3 regions of the Vogesella sp. LIG4 genome follow, and region 1 is predicted to be linked to each of the others. Evidence: predicted binding sites of a transcription regulator. Region 1 holds the regulator's gene; each other region holds the start of a gene.
The links. Region 1 encodes sigma-54, which starts transcription at its own class of promoters, with help from an activator protein. Its sites were predicted from a motif close to CTGGCACGCTTCATGCTT; they were not measured.
Positions count from the first base shown of each region.

Region 2: a site for sigma-54 is predicted at 2,916-2,933, ahead of PSELUDRAFT_RS06780 (dicarboxylate/amino acid:cation symporter). Genes of this name have one in related genera too.
Region 3: a site for sigma-54 is predicted at 4,050-4,067, ahead of glnK (P-II family nitrogen regulator). Genes of this name have one in related genera too.

Region 1 is NZ_LT607802.1:1,982,082-1,989,836, reverse strand. It holds gene lptC (LPS export ABC transporter periplasmic protein LptC) at 1-58, shown strand, start outside; gene lptA (lipopolysaccharide transport periplasmic protein LptA) at 48-569, shown strand; gene lptB (LPS export ABC transporter ATP-binding protein) at 566-1,294, shown strand; gene PSELUDRAFT_RS09350 (RNA polymerase factor sigma-54) at 1,301-2,734, shown strand; gene hpf (ribosome hibernation-promoting factor, HPF/YfiA family) at 2,802-3,131, shown strand; gene PSELUDRAFT_RS09340 (PTS sugar transporter subunit IIA) at 3,264-3,722, shown strand; gene hprK (HPr(Ser) kinase/phosphatase) at 3,715-4,671, shown strand; gene rapZ (RNase adapter RapZ) at 4,652-5,509, shown strand; gene PSELUDRAFT_RS09325 (flavin prenyltransferase UbiX) at 5,609-6,223, shown strand; gene PSELUDRAFT_RS09320 (NAD(P)H-hydrate dehydratase) at 6,220-7,707, shown strand; gene PSELUDRAFT_RS09315 (DMT family transporter) at 7,704-7,755, shown strand, end outside.
Region 2 is NZ_LT607802.1:1,432,362-1,440,116, reverse strand. It holds gene PSELUDRAFT_RS06795 (helix-turn-helix transcriptional regulator) at 31-396, shown strand; gene PSELUDRAFT_RS06790 (TniQ family protein) at 406-1,641, shown strand; gene PSELUDRAFT_RS06785 (LysR substrate-binding domain-containing protein) at 1,788-2,684, opposite strand; gene PSELUDRAFT_RS06780 (dicarboxylate/amino acid:cation symporter) at 2,967-4,232, shown strand; gene PSELUDRAFT_RS06775 (amino acid racemase) at 4,292-5,728, shown strand; gene PSELUDRAFT_RS06770 (methyl-accepting chemotaxis protein) at 5,746-7,626, shown strand.
Region 3 is NZ_LT607802.1:648,881-656,635, forward strand. It holds gene PSELUDRAFT_RS02995 (undecaprenyl-diphosphate phosphatase) at 1-612, opposite strand, end outside; gene PSELUDRAFT_RS03000 (thiol:disulfide interchange protein DsbA/DsbL) at 674-1,282, opposite strand; gene PSELUDRAFT_RS03005 (SPOR domain-containing protein) at 1,300-2,025, opposite strand; gene PSELUDRAFT_RS03010 (YifB family Mg chelatase-like AAA ATPase) at 2,139-3,575, opposite strand; gene PSELUDRAFT_RS03015 (accessory factor UbiK family protein) at 3,578-3,865, opposite strand; gene glnK (P-II family nitrogen regulator) at 4,124-4,462, shown strand; gene PSELUDRAFT_RS03025 (ammonium transporter) at 4,501-5,811, shown strand; gene PSELUDRAFT_RS03030 (ClpXP protease specificity-enhancing factor) at 5,893-6,318, opposite strand; gene PSELUDRAFT_RS03035 (glutathione S-transferase N-terminal domain-containing protein) at 6,328-6,930, opposite strand; gene PSELUDRAFT_RS03040 (cytochrome c1) at 7,089-7,755, opposite strand, start outside.

The sequences.
Region 1 (7,755 bases):
CCATCAAGCCGGGCAGCTCAAACTGCTGTCCCAAGTAAGGATGCACTATGCGCCATAGCCTGATGCTCGCCCTGATTCTGGGCTTGAGCGGTGTTGCGGCCAACGTTTACGCCGAACGGGCCGACAGCAACAAGCCGATCGAACTGGCCGCCGACCGCGGCTCGCTGGACCAGAAGCAGGGAATCAACATCCTGGAAGGCAACGTGGTTGCCACCCAGGGCACGCTGACCCTGCATGCCGACAAGACCATCGTCACCCGCGACACGCAGGGCAACCAGACGCTGCAGGCCTTCGGCAACCCGGCCACCTTCCGCCAGAAAGTGGAAGGCAAGAACGAATACGTGGACGGCCAGGGCAGCCGCGTTGACTACACCAGCGCCAGCAACCAGGTCATCCTCACCGGCAAGGCGCGCGTCAAGCGCGGCCAGGATCTGGTGACCGGCGAGCAGATCACCTACAACACCGTCACCGAAATCTACCAGGTGGCAGGCAACAACCCGACGGCCAGTGGCGCCGCCAAGGGCCGCGTCACCGTGATCCTCCAGCCCAAGGCGCAGGAAAAGCCATGACGCAAAGCCGCCTGACCATCCAGCACCTGAAGAAAACCTTCAAGAAGCGTACCGTGGTGCAGGACGTGTCGATGGACATCGCCAGCGGTGAAGTCATCGGCCTCCTGGGGCCCAATGGCGCCGGCAAGACCACCAGCTTCTACATGGTGGTGGGGCTGATCGCCGCCGACGCCGGCAACATCAGCCTCAACGGCGAAGCCATCACCCACCTGCCCATCCACAAGCGCGCGCGCCTGGGCCTGGGCTACCTGCCGCAGGAAGCCTCCATCTTTCGCAAGATGACGGTGGAAGAGAATATCCAGGCGGTGCTGGAAGTGGCCGGCTACAGCGGCGAACAGCTGGACAAGGAGCTGGAGCTGCTGCTGGACGATCTCAACATCGGCCACCTGCGCGACAGCAATGCCATGGCGCTGTCCGGTGGCGAGCGCCGCCGCGTGGAGATCGCCCGCGTGCTGGCCACCCGCCCGCGCTTCATCCTGCTGGACGAACCGTTTGCCGGCGTGGACCCGATCGCGGTGATCGACATCCAGAAGATCATCTCCTTCCTCAAGGAGCGCGGCATCGGCGTGCTGATCACCGACCACAACGTGCGCGAGACCCTGCGCATCTGCGACCGCGCCTACATCATCTCCGAAGGGCGCGTGCTGGCTTCCGGCCTGCCGGCCGAACTGGTCAGCAACGAACAGGTGCGCCAGGTGTACCTGGGCGAGCACTTCCACTTGTAAAGCGGCATGAAACAGACACTGCAACTCAAAGTCAGCCAGCATCTGACCCTGACCCCGCAATTGCAGCAGTCGATCAAGCTGTTGCAAATGTCCACCCTGGACCTGTCCAGCGAGCTGGAACGCTACCTGCTGGAAAACCCGCTGCTGGAACGCGCCGACGGCGACGGCCCCGCCGAGCATGAGCCGGTGGAAGCCGGCAGCGGCAACGACACCGCCGGCGACAGCGGCGGCGAGGACGCGCCGCAGGAACGCGAACGCGAGCGCGAGGAAATGGACCTCAGCGACTGGGGCAGCGGCAGCGGTTCCGGCAGTGGCAGCCGCGATGACGACGACGAGTTCGACCCCATCCTCAACACCCCCTGCCGCCCTACCCTGCGCGAGCACCTGGCAGCGCAGATCGGCGAGCGGCCACTGAGCCGCCGCGACAGCGCGCTGCTGACGCTGCTGATCGACGAACTGGACGAAGACGGCTACCTCACCACGCCGCTGGATGAATTCGCCGCCAGCCTGCCGCTGGAACTGGACATCGACACCGACGAGCTGGAATACCTACGCAAGCTGCTGCTGCAGTTCGAGCCGGTAGGCATCGGCAGCCGTGATCTGGCCGAATTCCTGCAGCTGCAGTTGGCCGCATTGCCGGCGGCCACCCCGTCACGCGAGCTGGCGTTGACCCTGGTGCGCGAGCACCTGGCACTGCTGGGCAACCGCGACTACGTACGGCTGAAGAAACTGCTTGGCGTGGGCGAAGCCGAACTGCGTGCCGCGCACCAGCTGATCTCCACCCTGCGCCCGCGGCCGACCAGCGGCTTCGATCAGGGCGAAACCCACTACGTGGCGCCGGATATCCATGTGATTCGGCGCAACGGTCGCTGGATGGCCCAGCTCAACCGCGGCGCGCTGCCGAAACTGCAGGTAAATCAACTATATGCCGGCATGCTGCAACAGCGAGACAGCAGCCACAATCTCAGCGGCCAACTGCAGGAGGCGCGCTGGCTGGTGAAAAACATCCAGCAGCGATTTGACACTATTCTGAAAGTGTCGGAAGCTATCGTTGACAGGCAACAGGCGTTCTTTGAACACGGCGAAGTGGCCATGCGACCCCTGATTCTGCGCGACATCGCGGATGAACTCGGGCTGCATGAGTCAACGATTTCCAGGGTCACCACCCAGAAGTATCTGCTGTGCAGCCGAGGCCTGTTCGAGCTCAAATACTTCTTCGGCAATGCCCTGGAAACCGATAGCGGCGGCGAATGCTCCGCCACGGCGATCAAGGCGCATATCCGCCAGATCATCGATGGTGAAGACAACAGGAAACCGCTGTCCGACAGTGCCATCGCCGACCGCCTCACGGCACAGGGCATACAGGTTGCCAGGCGCACCGTAGCCAAGTATCGTGAAGCTATGCAGATACCGCCAGTTAACCTTCGCAAAGCACTTTAAAAGAAAGAGTGCGACGAAAACCCGGTACGGCCAGCCCGACCGTGCCGTCAACAGAAGGAGTCAGGGTATGAACCTCAAAATTACCGGTCTTCACCTCGAAATTACCCCGCCCCTGCGCGAATTCATCGAGAGCAAACTGGAACGCATCACCCGCCATGTCGATAACGTGATCGGCATCACCGTGACGCTGTCCGTGGATAAACTGGTACAAAAAGCGGAGGTCAATGTGCATCTGGCAGGCAAGGACATCCATGTCGAGGCAACCGACGCCGACATGTACGCCGCCATCGATGCCCTGATGGACAAGCTGGACCGTCAGGTTCTGAAATTCAAGGAAAAACAGGGGGAACACCGTAGCGTAACGCCGCAGGCAAACGCTGCCGATGCCGCCCTGTAAATCAGGACGACAGCAAGATGACAACGGGAGCCACAGGCTCCCGTTTTTGCTAGCCGCAACCACTGACCTTGCTATGGAAAACGCCGGACTCAGCGTAGAATGGCCGACGTTTTTCTGCCCCTCACAGATATCATGAGCTTGATCGGCAAGATTCTTCCCCAGTCGCACGTACTGGCCGACCTGGAAATCTCCAGCAAGAAACGGCTGTTCGAACAAATCGGCCTGCTGGTAGAGAACAGCTTCGGCATTGCGCGCAGCGATGTATTCGACAGCCTGTTCGCCCGCGAAAAGCTGGGCTCCACCGGCCTGGGCCAGGGCGTGGCCATTCCGCACGGCCGCCTCAAGAGCCTGAAGGACGCCACCGGCTTCTTCGTGCGCCTGAAAACCCCGATACCGTTCGAGGCGCCGGACGGCAAGCCGGTGAACCTGCTGTTCGTGCTGCTGGTGCCGGAGCAGGCTACCGACCTGCACCTGCAGGTGCTGTCGGAGTTGGCCCAGCTGTTCTCCAGCCGCAGCCTGCGCGAAAAGATGTGTTGCGCCGACAATCTCACCCTGCACGCCATGCTTTGCGAAGACAGCCACCATGCCTAATGTCAGTGTCCGCCGCCTGTTCCAGGACAATCAGCACAAACTCAACCTGAGCTGGATCGCCGGCAAGGCCGGTTCCGACAACCTGATTTCCAACGACGAACAGCGGCCGACACAGGCGCTGGTCGGCCACCTGAACTTCATCCACCCCAACCGGGTGCAGGTGCTGGGCCTGGCCGAGGTGGAATACCTGGACAAGCTGGAGCAGGCAGCGGCGCGCACCGCGCTGGATCAACTGTTCCACAAGACCATGGCGGTGGTGATCGTCGCCAACGGCCAGCCGGTGCCCAAGCTGCTGCAGGACTACTGCCAGAGCGACAGCGTGCCGCTGATGAGCACGCCGCTGGAAAGCCCGTACCTGATGGACGTGCTGCGCATCTACCTGGCGCGCGCACTGGCGGTATCCACCGTGATGCACGGCGTGTTCCTGGACGTGCTGGAAATCGGCGTGCTGATCATGGGCGACTCGGCAATGGGCAAGAGCGAGCTGGCGCTGGAACTGATCTCGCGCGGCCACGGCCTGGTGGCCGACGACGCGGTGGAGCTGTACCGCATCGGCCCGGAAACGCTGGAAGGCCGCTGCCCGCCGCTGTTGCGCGACTTCCTGGAAGTGCGCGGCCTCGGCATCCTCAATATCCGTACCATCTTCGGCGAAACCGCGGTACGGCCGAAGAAGGTGCTGAAGCTGATCATCCAGCTGATCAAGGCCAACGACCAGGCCATGCAGGCACTGGACCGCCTCAACATTCAGTCCGAAACCCAGGACATTCTCGGCGTCACCGTGCGCAAGGTGATCCTGCCGGTGGCCGCCGGCCGCAACCTGGCGGTACTGGTGGAAGCCGCGGTGCGCAACTACATCCTGCAGCTGCGCGGTATCGACAGCACCCGTGAATTCATCGACCGCCACACCAACCTGCTCCGGGACCAGGAACATGCAGCTGATCCTGATTAGCGGCCTGTCCGGCTCCGGCAAATCCGTGGCACTGCGGGTGCTGGAAGACGTCGGCTACTACTGCGTGGACAACCTGCCGGCCACCATGCTGGCCGATGCCATGGCGCTGTACAGCCAGTTCGGCTACCAGCACATCGCCATCAGCGTGGATACCCGCTCGGCACCAACGTTGGCCGCATTGCCGCAGGTGGTGGCCCAGCTGAAAGCCGGCGGCACCGACGTGCGCCTGCTGTACCTGGAAGCCACCAGCGAAGTGCTGGTGAAGCGCTTCTCCGAGACCCGCCGCCGCCACCCGCTGTCCGGCAACCGCCTGACGGTGGAGGAATGCATCCAGCTGGAACGCGAGATGCTGGAGCACATCGTGGATCTGGGCCACCGCATCGACACCAGCAACCTGTCGGCCAATGCGCTGCGCAGCTACGTGAAAGTGCTGGCCGAGGCCGACAGCAGCCGGCTGACCCTGGTGTTCGAATCCTTCGGCTTCAAACACGGCATTCCACTGGATGCCGATTTCGTGTTCGACGTGCGCTGCCTGCCCAACCCCTACTACGACGAAAAACTGCGCCCGCTCACCGGCCGCGACCAGGCAATCTGCGACTTCTTTGCCGGCGAGGCGGAAGTGGCGCAGATGCAGCAGGACATCGCCACCTTCCTGCAGCGCTGGCTGCCGCGCTTCAAGCAGGACAATCGCAGCTACGTCACCGTGGCCATAGGCTGTACCGGCGGCCAGCACCGTTCGGTCTACCTGACCGAAAGGTTGGCCGCAGGCTTTGCCGATGAGCAGGTGCTGCTGCGCCACCGCCAGCTGGATGGCCGCAGCGGCGACAGCCATAAATAAAAGCGGAGCCTCGCAGCGCCGCCAGTCTCTGCCTTGCCCCCGCATCGTCTTGCCTGCTGCCGCAAGACCATACCCAGAATCTGCCGGAGTCCGCCACGGATGAAACCTGACACCGTTACCGTTGCCCTTACCGGCGCCTCCGGCCTGCCCTACGGCTTGCGCCTGATCGACTGCCTGCTCGCCGCCGGCGTGCGGGTGTGGGTGCTGTACTCGCAGGCGGCGCAGGTGGTGGCGCAGCAGGAAATGAACCTCACCCTGCCCTCGCGCCCGGCCGAGCTGCAGCAATGGTTGGCCGCACGCTACCAGCCGGCGGACGGCCAGCTGCGGGTGTTCGGCCGCGAGGAATGGTTCGCGCCGCCGGCCTCCGGCTCCAACCCGGCGGACGCCATGGTGATCTGCCCGTGCTCGATGGGCACCCTGGCGGCGGTGGCACAGGGCATGAGCGACAACCTGATCGAACGCGCCGCCGATGTAACGATCAAGGAAGGCCGCAAGCTGGTGCTGGTGCCGCGCGAGTCGCCGCTGTCCGCCATCCACCTGGAAAACATGCTCAAGCTGGCGCGCCTCGGCGTGTGCATCCTGCCGCCCTCGCCCGGCTTCTACACCCACCCGCAAAGCGTGGACGACATGGTGGACTTCGTGGTCGCCCGCATCCTGGACCAGCTGCGCGTACCGCAGCAGCTGCAGCCCCGCTGGGGCGAGGAGCGCGCATGAACCCGCAAACCGACATGCTGGATCTGCCCGGCCTGCGCCAGCTGGAGCTGGCCGCCGATGCCGCCGGGCTGGCGCTGATGCAGCGCGCCGCCGACAGCATCGCCGCCTGGGTGAGCAAGCACTATCCGCCGGCCAGCCGCATCCTGGCGGCAGTCGGCCCCGGCAACAACGGCGGCGACGCGCTGTTCGCCGCCTGCCGCCTGCAACGCGCCGGCTACCAGGTGGACGTGCTGCTGCCAGCGGAAGGCAACGCCGCGGTACAGGCGGCGCTGGCCGAATGGCGGGCACTGGGCGGCAGCGTGCGGCCAACCTTGTCCGCCAGTGCCAGCGCACCGCCGCCGGAGCTGCTGCTGGACGGCCTGTTCGGCGTGGGGCTGACGCGCCCGCTGCAGGGCGAATGGCGCATGCTGATCGAACAGCTGGAACAGCTGCCCTGCCGCAAGCTGGCCATCGACGTGCCCAGCGGGCTGGATGCCGGCAGCGGCCAGCCGCAGGGCGTGGCACTGCATGCCGATGTCACCCTCAGCTTTCTGTGCCCCAAGCCCGGCCTGTACACCGCCGCCGGCCCAGACTACTGCGGCGAGGTAATCATCGATGACCTGGCCTGCCCGCCCACACTGTACCCGCCCGTTGCCGGCAGCCTGGCGCTGCCCGATGCCGCGCTGCTGCGCCGGCGCCGTGATTCGCACAAGGGCAGCCATGGCGTGCTCAGCATCATCGGCGGCGCGCCGGGCATGACCGGCGCCGCGCTGCTGGCCGGCCGCGCCGCGCTGGCCATGGGCGCCGGCAAGATCTTCGTGCACCCGCTGGACAGCGCGCTGACGCTGGACCCGCTGTGCCCCGAGCTGATGCTGCGCCCCTGGCAGCACAATCTGCTGATTCCGGACAACCACCAGCTGGTGGTGGGCCCGGGGCTGGGGCTCAGCGACCAGGCGCACGCCGCGCTGCAGCGCGCCCTGCTGCACCCCGGCACCCTGCTGCTGGATGCCGACGGCCTGAACCTGCTGGCCGCCGACCACAGCCTGCAGCAGCTGCTGCACCAGCGCAGCGGCGACACCATTCTCACCCCGCACCCGAGCGAGGCCGCTCGCCTGCTGGACAGCGATACCGCCAGCGTGCAGGCCGACCGCGTCGCCGCGGTGCGCGAGCTGTCGCAGCGCTTCGACTGCGTGGTGCTGCTCAAGGGTTGTGGTACCCTGCTGGCCCGCTACGGCCAACCCTACCGCCTGCTGACGCGCGGCAGCCCGTCGCTGGCGGTGGCCGGCCAGGGCGATGTGCTGGCCGGCGCCATTGCCGCGCTGCTGGCACAGGGCATGCCAGCGCTGGATGCCGCCCACCTGGCTGCCGACGTGCACGCCAGCGCCGGCGAGCATTACAGCGAGCAGGCCGGCGGCCCCATCGGCCTCACCAGCCACTGCCTGCTGCCGCTGATGACGCGGGAGCTGAATCACCGCATTTCGCGTTCCGGAGTTCCACCGTTTTGAAGCAACAAAGTAAAGCCTATCTGTTTGGTCTGTCCGCCGTACTTGCCT
Region 2 (7,755 bases), 550 kb from region 1:
GCGCCACAACTATGCATTTATGAGGATTTTATGCATAATCAGGATATGCACCCTGACGACCCCAAGCAGAAAGCCCATGAGCTGGCATCCCTATTCAAAGCAGCAGGCATCACCCAGACAGCACTTGCGATGGCGATGGGCGTAAACCAATCCCAAGTCAGCAGGGTGCTGTCAGGGCAAATTACGCGTCGAACCAAGCTACTCAACAAGCTATGCATTTATGCAGAATCTAAGCTAGCCATTACGGACAAGCCAGACGTCCGGACAAATCGTGAACTGATGGCAGCACTTGGAGAAGTATGGGATGGCACAGCTACCCACGCTCATGCCCTTGCACAAGTGATTCGAAGCTTGGCTCAGCTGCACCCCGTTCCCCCACATCTGCATCATGAATAAGGTGTCCCCATGCTCATAATGGCGAAGCCGCATCCAGATGAACTTGGACTGGGCCATGCGGGCAGGATCGCGTTCCTGAACGGCATACCAAGCTTTAGCGCGCTACTTCGCTATACCCTGGGTTCGGCCCAGGACCACCGAAAACGAAACGAAGACCGCCAACAGCTTCTTTACTTCTCGGAACAGCTGGCCATGCATCCGGAGCAGTATCTGGCGCGCCATACCTTAATTCCGTTCCACTACGCCTATCCTGGTCAGAAACATTCAGAACTAACCTATCAGCCCTTGATTCGCCGCTGGCTTAAACCTGCTGATGGCCCACTCCTCAAAGCAGCGCGGGCCTGCCAGCAATGCGTGGAAGAGAAAAAAATTGGATGGTGGCAACGACAACATCAACTGCCGGGTGTTGACATTTGCATTAAGCATAAAACACCCTTACTCCGTACCGAAGGTACCGACGGTTTTCTACTTCCGCCGGAATATCATTTTCTACATGTCGCACCGACTCGTGAATCCACTCCCTCTTGGGACCATCCCACTGTCACTCGGTACCATGAATTTGCGACCTGGCTGCTCTCCCAACCAGAGCGAATTTCCCCTAAAGAACTCATCCCTCCAGTCAAGACACGGTGCGAAGCGCTAGGGATTACACGAGATATAAAAAAGAAAGCGCCGGACTCCTCTCTCAGTCGGCACATCAAGACCCAATTCCCGGTGGACTGGCTAGAAAAGCATTACCCAGCACTGCTATCCCCGAGCTATCAGGGAAGGCATTTAGAGATCGACGCGGCATTTTTTGGGCAGGGTGCATCAGGACAGGCCATCGCAATGATCCTGGCTGCACTATTTGAAGGAGTCGATCACCTCCGACAAGTAACCGTAGAGGTTGAAATAGCATCAAAACCTGATGCTGAGCTACTGTCGGATGACCCGTTCAAATCGATAGCTGCGTTCGTTCGCATCTTTGTTGAAGCCAGTGGAAATGTATCGCACATGGCCCGACATCTGAAGTGCTCATCTCGTACCGCTTACAAGTATCGAGAACGCTATGGTCTACCTACCGCGGCTGGCGTACCAGCAGCAGAACGACACTTCGTTCTTGAGAGGCTATCGTATGCCAGTCCTGCAGAGCTGAAAGCTTGGGGAGGCGCGATGAAGAATCAATGGGAGAAACAAGGCGGTATGGGGCTCCCCGGAGAAGACTGGCGAACGTTTGCAAAAATTTTGGCAAACAACTTCGGATAAGTATTGGCTTGGAGCCTTGCCAAAAAGCAACGACCCGCAAGGTTTTCTCTCTCCTTCGGAATAGCTCGTAATAATTGAGACTGGGAATGTAGTGACGGCGCTGATGATGGTCTAGCCGTAAATAAAGTACTCTTTTACGTCGTGCATTACCTTTGCAAGGACTGCCATAACTCCTGCAGAGCCGCATTGGAATTGTTGATAGCGCGATAGACCCGGATTTCGAGCCTAGCATGCCATTCATCTTGGCCTGCGTAGACGAGCTCCCCTTTTTGCAAGGCGTCAACCGCCGCACTTTCTGGTACCCATGCCACCCCATAACCCTCACGGGCCATGTTCAGCAGCAACGTGGCCATATCCGCTTCGTTGCAGCGCTCAAGGAAGGGCTCAACTGGCGCCTGTTTCAGAATCACCTCAACAACTCTCCCCAGGAAGGTAGTGGAGGTGTACGCCAGGTATGGGATTGGTGCCGTTTTCCGCCCTGGCAAACTGAAAGCAGGACGCCCCGAAGGTAGCCGCGCCGTGACAGGGATAAAGTCTTCATGCCCTAACGATAGATACTCGAACTTTTCCGGGTCTAGCAGAATGGGGGTAAGAGGGTGATGGTAGCAGAACATCAGGTCACAGCTACCTTCCGAGAGCGCGGTCACAGCATCGAGCACATTTTCAGCCACTACGCGAGTATTAAACTGCCCATGATGAAAATGGAATTGCTTCATCCACTTAGGTAGGAAGGTCATTGACAGCGTATGCCCGGCCCGAATCTGGATGGCCTTACCAGGCATGCGAGTTTCCTGGCGAATTTCCGCCCTAGCACTCAGCAGCAATTGCAGCGCCTCTCGCCCCTGTTCACAGAAAAGCTTACCTGCTGGCGTCAACTCCAGGGGGTAGATACCCCGATCGACCAAATCTGCCCCGACCCACTCCTCCAAGGATCGTATACGACGTGATAGCGCCGATTGGGTGATATGACGACTTTCCGCTGCCCGTGAAAAGCTTTTGGTTTCGGCCAGAGCCAGGAGGTCATCTATCCATCTGATATACATCGTCCCTACTCCCCTCTGCTACACCTCGGCTTGGTCAATCGATACCAGACTCATCCTAAATCATCTGTTTAGCGCACAAAAAAAGCTATTCCGAATCCGCATAGCGACATGAGCCATCCTCATCAAGGAGCTTCTAGTCCGACTCTAGAATTCAATGGCGCACTCACCGCATGCGCCTACACAGGAGTCTGTCATGAATATTCCAAAAAAATTTTTACCCGCCGAGACCGGCCCGTACGGTTCACGCTCTGTCTGTCACCAAGTACTGATGGGAGGGCGGCCATGAACACCCAAAAACTGACTCGCCAGATTGGCGTGGCAATGCTTCTGGGCGTTCTGGTTGGTTACCTATGCCACAGCTTTTCCACTGACGCGCAGGCCGCCAAGGATATTGCCGGCTACTTCAGCATAGTGACAGACATCTTTTTACGGATGATCAAGATGATCATCGCTCCACTCGTATTTGCCACCCTGGTTACCGGTGTTGCCAGCATGGGGGATGCTAGTGCGGTTGGTCGCATCGGCCTCAAAGCCATGCTGTGGTTCATTTGCGCATCCGTTGCATCCCTTCTGCTCGGCATGGCACTGGTCAATCTGTTTGAGCCTGGTAATCACATGCAGTTGGTACTGCCGGATGCTGCTGCAAGTGCGGGGTTGAAAACAGCAGATCTGAATCTCAGGGGCTTTATCACGCATGTTTTCCCCAAAAGCATTGCAGAAGCCATGGCTGGAAATGAAATCCTGCAGATCCTGGTGTTCTCCTTGTTCTTCGGGGCTGCGCTCGGCTTTGTCAAAGGTCAGGGGCATACCGCGTTTGACAAATGCATCGATGAACTGGCGCGCATCATGTTCCGCATCACGGACTACGTGATGCGTCTGGCGCCGATTGGCGTATTTGCCGCCATGGCGGCTGTCATCACGGTACAGGGCCTTGGGGTGTTACTGAGCTACGGCAAACTGATCAGCGAGTTTTATTTGGGGCTGGCACTACTGTGGGGGCTTTTGCTGGCAGTGGGCTATCTGTTTCTCGGCAAGTCGGTTGGTGAGCTTCTGAAGCATATTCGTGAACCGATCATGCTGGCGTTCTCGACTGCCAGTAGCGAATCCGCCTACCCGAAAACCATCGATTCTCTAGAGAAATTTGGTGTTCCTAAGCGTATTTCCAGCTTCGTGCTGCCGCTTGGCTATTCGTTCAATCTGGATGGCTCGATGATGTATCAGGCGTTTGCCGTACTGTTCATCGCCCAGGCTTACAACATTAATTTGAGCTTTACTCAGCAGCTGGTTCTGTTGCTGGTACTGATGGTGACAAGCAAAGGAATGGCCGGTGTAGCACGTGCTTCGCTGGTGGTTGTGGCAGCAACCCTGCCCATGTTCCATCTGCCGGAAGCGGGGCTGCTGCTGATCATGGGGATCGACCAGTTCTTTGATATGGGACGCACTGCGACCAATGTGCTGGGCAATAGCCTTGCCACTGCCGTGGTTGCCAAGCTGGAAGGTGAGCAGAACCCACAAGAGATTGTTCAACCGGCGGAAGCCCGCACCTGATGTTTAACCCTGTGCGGCCGCTTGATGCGGCCGCCTTCTTTCGCTAAGTCGTCACGATCATGAACAAAAGAACCCTGGGCATCATCGGCGGGCTGGGCGCGCTGGCTGGCGCCGACCTGTTCGGTAAGTTGCTGAAAGCGCATACCGCAGGTCACGCAGAGACGGAACTACATTTCCTGCTCGAACAGCACCCTTTCCGTGGAGCCGGTACTTCACTGGAACAAGACAGTAATGTTATCGCACGTAAGCTCTATGTGTTTGAAACTGGCCGTACCCTGATCCAACGTGGCGTGGATACCATCTTACTTCCGTGCTTCGCCAGCCACGTGTTTCGCGATGAGATTCAGACCGAACTCGAGGCGCCCGTGCTGGATATGATGGATGCACTTTCCCAGTATGTTGCAGCCCGGATAGCGCCTGGTAGCCGGCTTGGGGTGCTGACATCTGACTATGTGCGCCATGCGGGGCTGTTCGAGCGCTATTTTGGCGAACATTACCAACTGATCTACCCTTCTTCCCTTGAACAAGAAGGACTCATGGAGGCCGTATACGGTACTCGTGGCTTACAGGTAGGCGGGGCTGATAAAGCTGTAATCGAATTAGTAAGCCGGGCCTGCCATCAGTTGCAGGAGCAACAAGCAGATCTGCTACTGCCAGGGTTTACAGAGCTAGCCATGGTAGCAGCCGAAATGCAGAGGTTTGGCATTGCATTAGCAGATATTAATGAGATCTATGCCGAATATGCCTTACTTCATCAAAGGGAGGTTACATCGGCACCGTTCAAGCTGGGGATCGTCGGCGGTGTAGGGCCGGCGGCAACGGTCGATTTCATGAATAAGGTTATCCATAACACACCGGCCACCCGCGACCAGGATCACATCAAGATGGTGGTGGAACAGAATCCTCAGATTCCCGATCGCACCGCCAATCTGCTTCGCGGAGAGACCGACCCAACCGTGGCCATGCTATCCACCTGCAAGCGTTTGGAGGCGGACGGAGCCCATGCCATCGCCATTCCGTGCAACACCGCTCACGCCTTTGTTCCCAGCATCCAACCTTACCTGAGTGTGCCTGTGGTTCACATGCTGGAAGAGACGATCGGGTATATCCGTAAGCACTACGGCACCGCGAGGCCTGTAGGACTGCTGGCTACCTCCGGTACGGTGCAAAGCCGGGTTTATCACACCATTGCAGACGCCGCCGGCCTTACGCTGCTCATTCCCGATCCAACCCATCAGAACCTGGTAATGGAAGCCATCTATGGCGAGCAAGGGGTCAAGGCTGGCTATACCACAGGTCGTTGCAAGGAAGAACTGCTGGCAGCAGCTGCACACCTTGCCGACTCTGGTGCCCAAGTGTTGGTCCTCGGCTGCACAGAGTTGCCGCTGATACTCCCTCAATGTGAGCGTTTCAAATTGGGCGACAGTACGGTAGCGCTGATCGATCCGACCGAGATCCTAGCCCGGCGCTGTGTCGAGCTTGCCTACGCTCATTAGTTTGCAAGAGGAGTCCCATGGCTTCGCTGCGTGCCCGTTTTATCCTGTTTATCGTCGCCGTCATCCTGTTGTGCACCTCCTTGGTGGCCGCTATTGCTTACCTGCGTATGCAGCGTGAAGTCAGCGCAGGGCTAAATCGTGAGTTGGCCATGACCCTGAACGGCTATAGTCGCGATATCGCCAACTGGGTTCAAAGCCGCAAGCAGGTGACCGAATCGGTATTGCCTTATCTGCCTGGGGTGGTGCCGTTGCGTCCGCATCTGGCGCAGGCGGCCATAGCCGGTGGATTCAGTCTGTTCTATGTTGGATACGCTGACCACCGCATAGTCTACTCGGTCGACAAACAGCCTGCGCCCGGCTACGACCCGACCGTGAGGCCATGGTATGTGGCAGCGCAGAGAACTGCCGCGACAGTGATTTCTGAGCCGTACATCGCCAAGAGCACACAAAAGTTGGTCGTGACGTTTGCTGCACCATACAAGGCTGGCGGGCAGGTTCAAGCGGTAGCGGGGGGCGATGTTGAACTCGGTAATATCGTCTCCAGCGTCCTCTCGCTGAAGCTGCCGGTAGCCGGGTTCAGTTTCCTAGTACAACGTGACGGCAAGCTGATTGGATATCCGCAGATAGCAGCGTTCTCGCAGCCGATCCGCCATTACCTCCCGGCCATTGTTGACGTCGATGCCATGGCAAGCAAAACCGCCCAAGCGCTGACCACGATTGAGCTGGATGGGCACAAGCGCCTACTGAAGATCGTGCCAATTACCGGTACCGAGTGGTATCTCGGTATCGTGTTGGACCGCGATGCTGCATATGCGCCACTGACCGGCCTATTGTGGACGTTGGTGGCGTCGGCATCGGCGCTTGTCATCGTGTTGGTCGCCCTGGCCTGGTTTGGAGTTGGCCGTCTGTTAACCGGTCTAGGCGAAGTGGAGCGGGCCATGCAGGCGATCGCCGGCGGCGATGCCGATTTGACTCAGCGCCTGCCAGTGACCGGTACTGACGAGGTGGGCCAGATCGCGGCCGCCTTCAATCAGTTTGCCGAGCGTTTGCACAAGATGTTCGTAGCAGTGCGCAGCCAAGCCGAGACGCTGGCCAGTGACTCACGGCGCCTAATCTCCACCGCACAAAGGATCTCAGGCGATTCGTGCCAGCAGTCCGCCGAGCTAGCTGGCACTTCGGCCACCATCCAAGAGATCACTGTCAGTATCACGCAGATTTCAGACCATGTGCGCGATACCCGTGAACTGGTCGGACAGATCGATAACAGTTCGCGAGATTCCGCCTCGGCGGTCGTGAGGGTAGCCGACGAGATCGGCGGCATCGCCACTGAATGCCAGTCCTTGGCGGAGGTGCTCGATAGCCTGGGGGGACGCTCGGAACGAATCCGTGACACCGTTATCGTGATCAAGGAAATTGCCGACCAAACCAATCTACTGGCACTCAACGCGGCGATCGAGGCGGCACGGGCAGGTGAGCAGGGCCGGGGCTTTGCTGTAGTGGCGGACGAGGTACGAAAATTGGCCGAACGCAGCGCCAGGGCCACTATCGAGATCGGTAGCGTGATCGGCTCGATTCACGAGGATGTACAGATAGCGCTGCTACGCATGGGGAGCATGGAGAAGTCTGTGGGCCAAGGAGTGGAGCTATCGCGCAATGCCGCTGAAGAGATCGCCGCGATCCGCAGCTTGACACAGGGCATGGTAACTCGCATGGGAGAAATCGCGTGTGCAACTGACGAGCAGCGTGCGGCCACGACGGTGATGGCACAAGGTGCAGAACGCATCAATACGATGGCGCAACAAACCGACGCCGCTATCCGTCAGTCTAGTGTCATCGTCCAGAACCAAGGCGAACTGGCCGATCAGTTGAAAGGAATGGTCGCTAGCTTCAGATTATGAGACCACCAACCACCGCTGCGTTGTTTGTGCAGATGCACGCTAGAAAAGGAATGGTCAGTGTGGTTCGTGCCTCGCTTGTGGTAACGGCACCCTTCAACGAAACATAGCGTCGCGTCACTCTCGTTCATT
Region 3 (7,755 bases), 1.3 Mb from region 1:
GTAGAGGTCGTACACCGTGGCGGCAAACATGGTGGGCACCGCCAGAAAGAACGAGAACTCGGCGGCCACCTTGCGATCCAGCCCGAAGAACATGCCGCCGATGATGGTGGCCCCGGAGCGCGAGGTGCCGGGAATCATCGCCAGCACCTGTGCGCAGCCGATCTTCAGCGCATCGCGCCAGGCAATGGCATCGACATCATGCACCGTTACCACGTGCCGGCGCCGCTCGGCATACAGAATCACCAGCCCGCCGACAATCAGCGCCGCCGCCACGCTGACGGGGTTGAACAGGTAGTGCTTGATCTGCTTGATGAACAGCAGGCCGATCACCGCCGCCGGCAGGAAGGCCAGCAACAGGTTGGCCGCAAAGCGCTGCGCGCCGGCATCGCTGCCCAGCCCCTTCGCCACCGCCAGGAAACGTTCGCGATACAACACCAGCACCGCCAGGATGGCGCCGAACTGGATCGCGATCTCGAATACCTTGCCGGCATTCTGAAAGCCGATCAGGTCGCCCACCACGATCAGATGGCCGGTACTGGATACCGGCAGAAACTCGGTGAGGCCCTCGACAATGCCCAGCAGCAATGCCTGGGCAAGCAGCAGTGTGTCCATATCCGCTCCATAAAAATTCAGGCCGCACTTGGCGGCCTGAACAACAACGGGCTGGCAGCGCTTACTTGCCGCTGCGCGCTTTCACGATCAGCTCATCCACCACCTTCAGCAACTGCGCCGGCTCGGCAGCCACGGTAGCGTACTTGCCGGCCACCACGATGGTGGGCGTGCCCTGGATGGCGTAGTCGCGGGTGATCTGGGTGGAGCGGGCCACCTGCGCGTTCACGCCAAACGACTTGTACGCCTGCATGAACGCCTTGGTGTTCACGCCCGGCTGGGTCGCCAGCCACTTGGTGGTAGCGGCTTCGTCAGTCAGATCCACGTGCTGCTGCACCATGGCGGTAATGGCCGGGCCGTGCAGGCGCTCCAGTGTGTTGGTTACCTTGAAGGTGGCGAACAGGCGTGCCAGCGGTTCCATCTGCTTGCCCCACACGATCTGCTCGCGGCGGAAGCTCACATCCTTGGCCAGTTTCTTGGACCACGGCGTAATGAAGGGCTCAAGGTGGAAACAGTGAACGCAGTGGTAGGAGAAGAACTCGATCACCTCTACCTTGCCCGGCGTGCTAACCGGCTGCGGGGTAGCCAGTACGACATAATCCTTGCCTTCCACAATGGCGGCATTGGCCAGACCACTCACCATCATCAGCACTGCAAACAGCCATTTCTTCATGGTTTTCTTTCGTTACCTTACTTTACAGGGAGTTTCACGATGGAGACTTCGATGCCTTCCTGCCGCAAGCGGGCACGCATGGCATCCATATCTTCCTGGCGCTCGAACGGCCCGATGCGCACACGGTGCAGCAGGCCCTTGTCCGCCATGTTCAGCGATTGAATCTTGGCTTCCACCCCCATCAGGGCGAGGCGTGCCTTCATATTGTCAGCATCGCTTTCCGACTGGAAAGCCCCGGCCTGCAGGAAAAAGCGCTGGCTGGCCGCATTGGAGCCGGAAGCCGTGTCCGCAGTTCCCTTGTCGGTGCTGGGCACCGCTTCCTGTTGCCCCGGCAGGATCTTGTAGAAGTCGAAACGCTGGCCATCGACATCCGCCGGCGCCTGGGTGGTCTTGCCAGCCGTGGCCGGTTTGCCGTTGACGGCGGGGGCCGAGGCAGGCTGCGGGTTGGCCGCGGGGCTTGCAGGGTTGGTTGCTGGCTTGGCCGGTGGGGTGGCGGTTGACAGCTTGGCGCCCGGCTCCAGCAGCTCGGCCTCGGGCACTGAAGCCGTCTGCTTGCCCTGCAGGCGCTCCATATTGGTGAACGGCGTCGCCGAGCGGCTCAGGTACATCGACACGCCGATGGCAATGCCCACGCCGACGATCAGGCCCACCAGGATGCCTGCCATCATGCCGCCACCGCCGCCCTTGCGGGAACCGGTAGAACTGCGGCTGCTGCGCGTATTTTTATGATCTTTATTACTCATGAGACCCACTGATTCGAGCCACTGCGACTCTGTCATTCATTACTGCCGAACCCGGCCAGCCCGCGGCGGAATTGCACCGCCTGCAGCAGGTGTGTCCGACTCAGCACGTTTTCTTACTGCAAATCCGCCAGGGTACGCGCCACCCGCAATACGCGGTGGTACGCCCTGGCAGACAATGCCAGTTTTTCCAGCAACAGGTTGAGATTATCGCGTTCCCCCTGCGACAACGCACATACCTCGTCCAGCTCGGCCACGCTCAAGCCGGCATTCGGCTTGCCCTGGCGCTGCCACTGCCGTTCGCGGGCACGGTGTACCCGCTGGCGGACATCGGCGCTGCGCTCCCCTGCCGGCAGCTGCTGCAACTCCGCCAGTGGCAAACTGCCCACCTCCACCATTAAATCAAAACGATCCAGCAATGGGCCAGATATTTTAGCGCGATATCGCAGCACTTGTTCAGGCGTGCAGCGGCAAGGCTTGCGGGGATGCCCCAGATAACCACACGGGCAGGGATTCATGGCGGCGAGCAACTGGAAGCGCGCCGGAAACGTCACCTGCCGTGCGGCGCGAGAGATATGGATTTCCCCGGTCTCCAGTGGTTCCCGTAATACCTCCAGCACTTTGCGGTCGAACTCCGGCAATTCGTCCAGAAACAGCACGCCGTGATGCGCCAGGGTGATTTCCCCCGGGCGGGGGTCGGAACCGCCACCCACCAGGGCGACAGCGGAAGCGGTGTGGTGCGGATGACGAAACGGGCGCCGCCCCCAGTTGGCCGCATCGAAACCGGCCACCGTCAGCGACAACGCCGCGGCGCTTTGCAGCGCTTCCTCGGTTGCCATGGCTGGCAGCAAGCCCGGCAGGCGCGCCGCCAGCATGGATTTGCCGGTGCCGGGCGGCCCCTGCATCAGCAGGCTATGCCCGCCAGCGGCGGCAATCTCCAGTGCCAGCTTGGCGGCGCCCTGACCACGCACATCGCTCAGGTCAGGATAATCGGTCATTAGCGCACCGGCGGCCTGCTCGGCGTTACAGCGCGACAACGCTGCCAGGCCGGCCAGGTGGGCGCAGACTTCCGACAAGGTGCTTGCACCGTAGATTTCCACCCCCGGCACCAGTGCCGCTTCCTGCGCACTGGATGCCGGCAGAATGAACTTGCGCCCGCTGCCTCTGGCCGCCGCCACCATGGCCAGCGCGCCACGGATGGGGCGCAGTTCGCCACTCAGCGCCAGCTCACCAGCGAATTCGTAAGCGGGCAGCTGCTCCGCCGGTACCTGCCCGGCGGCAGCCAGCAGGGCGATGGCGATCGGCAGGTCGAAACGGCCGGATTCCTTGGGTAAATCGGCCGGCGCCAGGTTCACCGTGATCCGGCGTGCCGGAAACTCAAAACCGGATTGCTGCAAGGCGGCACGTACCCGCTCGCGGCTTTCCTTTACCTCGATATCCGGCAGCCCCACCAGGGTGAATGCCGGCAGGCCGTTGGCCAGATGCGCTTCGACCGCCACCTCCAGCGCTTGCACACCGGCCAGCGCCCGGCTGAGGCAGACGGCGAAGCTCATGCTCAGTCGTGCTGGGCCGGGTCGTTGTCTGCAGCGGCCTCAACGGCAGGTGCCGGGTTGAGCTGCGCTTCCAGTTGCGCCAGACGGGACTCCATGGCGGTCAGCTGGGCACGGGTCTGTGCCAGCACTTCCTGCTGGATATCGAATTCCTCGCGGGTTACCAGATCCATGCGGCTGAAAGTGGCTGCCATCATGGCCTTGATGTTCTTTTCCAGGTCCTTGGCCGGGCTGGCGGCGATGGTTTCGCTGATCTTGTTGCTGATTTCGTCAAACAGTTTCTGGCTGAACATGGCGCGACCTTGACTTTGTCATGATGATGGTCTTTGAGTTTAGCAAAAACCCCTTCCGACTGCACAAACCACCCATGCACCATTCCGGCGCAGCGCGGGCCACCGGCTTGGTGCATCGGCTTCGCAAAAGCCAGCAGCTTGCACCAAAAAACACTAGCCAATTGAAAATTAAAGAAAATTCAAACTGGCACGGTTCGTGCATTGGCTGACCTGTCTCTCCAACCATGCGCCATCAGGCATCTATCTCAAGGAGTCGCCATGAAACTGGTCAGTGCCATTATCAAGCCGTTCAAGCTTGACGAAGTGCGGGAAGCGCTTTCCGCCATCGGTGTTCAAGGGATTACCGTTACCGAGGTGAAAGGCTTTGGTCGTCAAAAGGGTCATACCGAGCTCTATCGCGGCGCCGAATACGTGGTGGACTTTCTGCCCAAGGTAAAGCTTGAAATCGCCATTGCCAACGAGCTGCTGGACCAGGTGGTGGAAGCCATCGAAAGCGCAGCCCGCACCGGCAAGATCGGCGACGGCAAGATTTTCGTCTTCGATGTGGAACAGGTGGTCCGCATCCGTACCGGTGAAACCGGTGCCGATGCCGTCTGAGCGCCAACAATAACAATGCGATAGAGAGGGAACCGAACATGAAAAAGCAATTGCTTGCCGCCGCCAGCCTGCCCTGGCTGCTGACCGCACTGCCGGCACTGGCCGACAATACCGCCCCGACCCTGGTTGCGGCCAACACCATCAGCGCCGGCGACACCGCCTGGATGCTGACTTCCACCGCGCTGGTGCTGTTCATGACCATTCCGGGCCTGGCGCTGTTCTACGGCGGCATGGTACGCAAGAAGAACGTGCTGGCCACGCTGATGCAAAGCTTCGCCATCTGTGCCGCCATCACCGTACTGTGGGCCGTGGTGGGCTACAGCCTGACCTTCATGCCCGGCAACAGCCTGATCGGTGGTCTGGATCGCCTGTTCCTTGATGGCATGCTGTACCTGAAGGATGCCGGCAAGCTGACCGTGCACCCGCTGGCGACGACCATCCCGGAAGGGGTGTTCATGATGTTCCAGATGACCTTCGCCATCATCACCCCGGCACTGATCGCCGGTGCCTTTGCCGAACGCATGAAGTTCTCCTCCATGCTGGTATTCATGGTGCTGTGGTCGCTGGCGGTGTATGTGCCGGTAGCCCACTGGGTATGGGCACCGGGCGGCTGGATGGGCGACAAGGGCGTGCTGGACTTCGCCGGCGGTACCGTGGTGCACATCAACGCCGGTGTGGCAGGCCTGATCTGCGCCCTGGTGCTGGGCAAGCGCGTGGGCTTCGGCAAGGAAGCGATGCCGCCGCACAACCTGGTGCTGACCCTGATCGGCGGCTCCATGCTGTGGGTGGGCTGGTTCGGCTTCAACGCCGGCTCTGCCGCCGCTGCTGACGGCCGTGCCGCCATGGCCATGGTAACCACCCAGGTAGCTACCGGTATTGCCGCGCTGGGCTGGATGGCTGCGGAATGGATCGCCAAGGGCAAACCGTCCGTACTCGGCATCGTGTCCGGTGCCGTAGCCGGCCTGGTGGCCATCACCCCGGCTGCCGGTTTCGTCGATCCGAAGGGCGCGCTGGCCATCGGCCTGATCGCCGGTGTGGTGTGCTACTGGAGCGCCACCAGCCTCAAGCACATGCTGGGCTATGACGATTCGCTGGATGCCTTCGGCGTACACGGCGTGGGCGGTATCATCGGCGCACTGCTGACCGGCGTGTTCGCAGTCAAGAACATCGGCGGCGTGGAAGGCAGCCTGTCCACCCAGGCACTCGGTGTCGGCGTTACCGCGGTGTACTGCGCCACCGTCACTTTCGTGCTGCTGAAGGCCGTAGACGCCATCATGGGTCTGCGTGTCAGCGAGGAAGAAGAACGCGAAGGCCTGGACGTGGTGCTGCACGGCGAACGCATCGAGTAAACCTGCCTTGCGGCCAACTACAGGTTGGCCGCAGCAAAACAAAACCCCCGCGATGCGGGGGTTTTGTTTTGCTGCGGGACGTCAGCGCCGGCCAGGAAAGGTAATCACCTTTGCGCCCTTGCTCTCTTCCACCGGCTCGGCCGCCACAGGTGCGACAGCCTCTGCCGGACGCGCCGGCGGCTCTGCACGCTTGGGCAGCGCTTCCAGTTCGAAGCCCATGCCCTCGCCGGATTCACGGGCAAAGATCGACAGCACATTACCTATCGGAATCCAGATCTCGCGCGACACCCCGCCGAAGCGGGCAGAAAACGACAGCCACTCGTTGTCGATCTGCAGCCCCTGGGTGGCGCCATAGCCGACGTTCAGCACGATTTCGTTATTTTTCACATACTCCATCGGTACCTGCACGTTTTCGTCGACCCACACCACGATATAGGGCGTCTGCCCCTGGTCGGTACACCACTGGTGAAGGGCGCGGATGAGATACGGTCTGGTGCTGACAGTCATGGCCGCTCCTTACTTGCGCATGGCCTTCTCGGCCGGGGTCAGCGAGTCGATGAAGGACTGGCGCTGGAACAGGCGCTCGGCATACTTCAGGATCGGTGCGGCATTCTTGCCCAGGTCGATGCTGTAGTGCTCCAGGCGCCACATCAGCGGGGCGATGGCCACATCGATCATGGAGAACTCTTCACCCAGCATGAACTTCTGCTTGGAGAAGATCGGCGCGATGGTTACCAGGCCGTCGCGGATGGCATCGCGCGCCTTGCTGGCTTCCTTGCCGGTAGCGCCGGCTTCCATCGTCTTCACGTGCGCAAACAGTTCCTGCTCGAAGCGGAACAGGAACAGGCGGGCACGGGCGCGCATCACCGGGTCGGCAGGCATCAGCTGCGGGTGCGGGAAACGCTCATCGATGTATTCGTTGATGATGTTGGATTCGTGCAGGATCAGGTCGCGCTCCACCAGCACCGGTACCTCGTTGTACGGGTTCATCACGGCGAGGTCTTCCGGCTTGTTCAGCACGTCCACATCGATAATCTCGAAATCCATGCCTTTTTCGTACAACACGATGCGGCAACGCTGGCTGAACGGGCAAGTGGTTCCGGAATAAAGAGTCATCATGGCGAACGGATTTCCTTCTTTTGGCGACAATTGATGAAATAACAGGCAATTTTAGCACTTTTGCCGTGGCAATAGCCAATAAAATTGCATAAGTCAATGATTATAAAAAGAAAAAGCGGAGCAATCGCTCCGCTTTGTACCGGCCTGCAACAGCAGGTTTAGTGCACGTCTTCCCAGTAGGCTTTCTTCAGGAAGTAGGCAAACGGCAACAGCAACAGCAACAGGTACATCAGTACCACGTAACCCACCTGCTGACGTTTTACCTGTGCCGGCTCGGACACATACACCAGGAAGTTGGTCAGGTCGGCCATGCGCTTGTCGAACTCGACAGTGTTGGCCTTGCCGTTTTCCAGCTTGGTCAGGGTACCGGCCTTCACCAGTTCCAGCTTGTGCTCTTCCTGGCCATCGGCGCCCTTCTCGGTTTTCAGCACCTGCTCGCCCTGCCACTGCCACAGGATGTGCGGCATGCCCACCTTGTCGAACACCATGTTGTTCCAGCCGGTCGGACGGGTGTCGTCACGGTAGAAGCCACGCAGGTAGCCGTACAGGTAGTCGGCGCCGCGGGAGCGGGCGATGATGGACAGGTCCGGCGGTGTTGCACCGAACCAGGCCTTGGCGTCCTTCTTGTCCATCGCCACGTTCATCTGGTCACCGATCTTGTCGGTAGCGAACATCAGGTTGTTCTTGATCTGCTCTTCGGACAGCCCGATGTCGGTCAGACGGTTGTAGCGCATGGCGCTGGCCGAGTGGCAGGACAGACAGTAGTTGACGAAAATCTGCGCACCACGTTGCAGGCTTTCGGTGTCCTGCACGTTGATCGGCGCC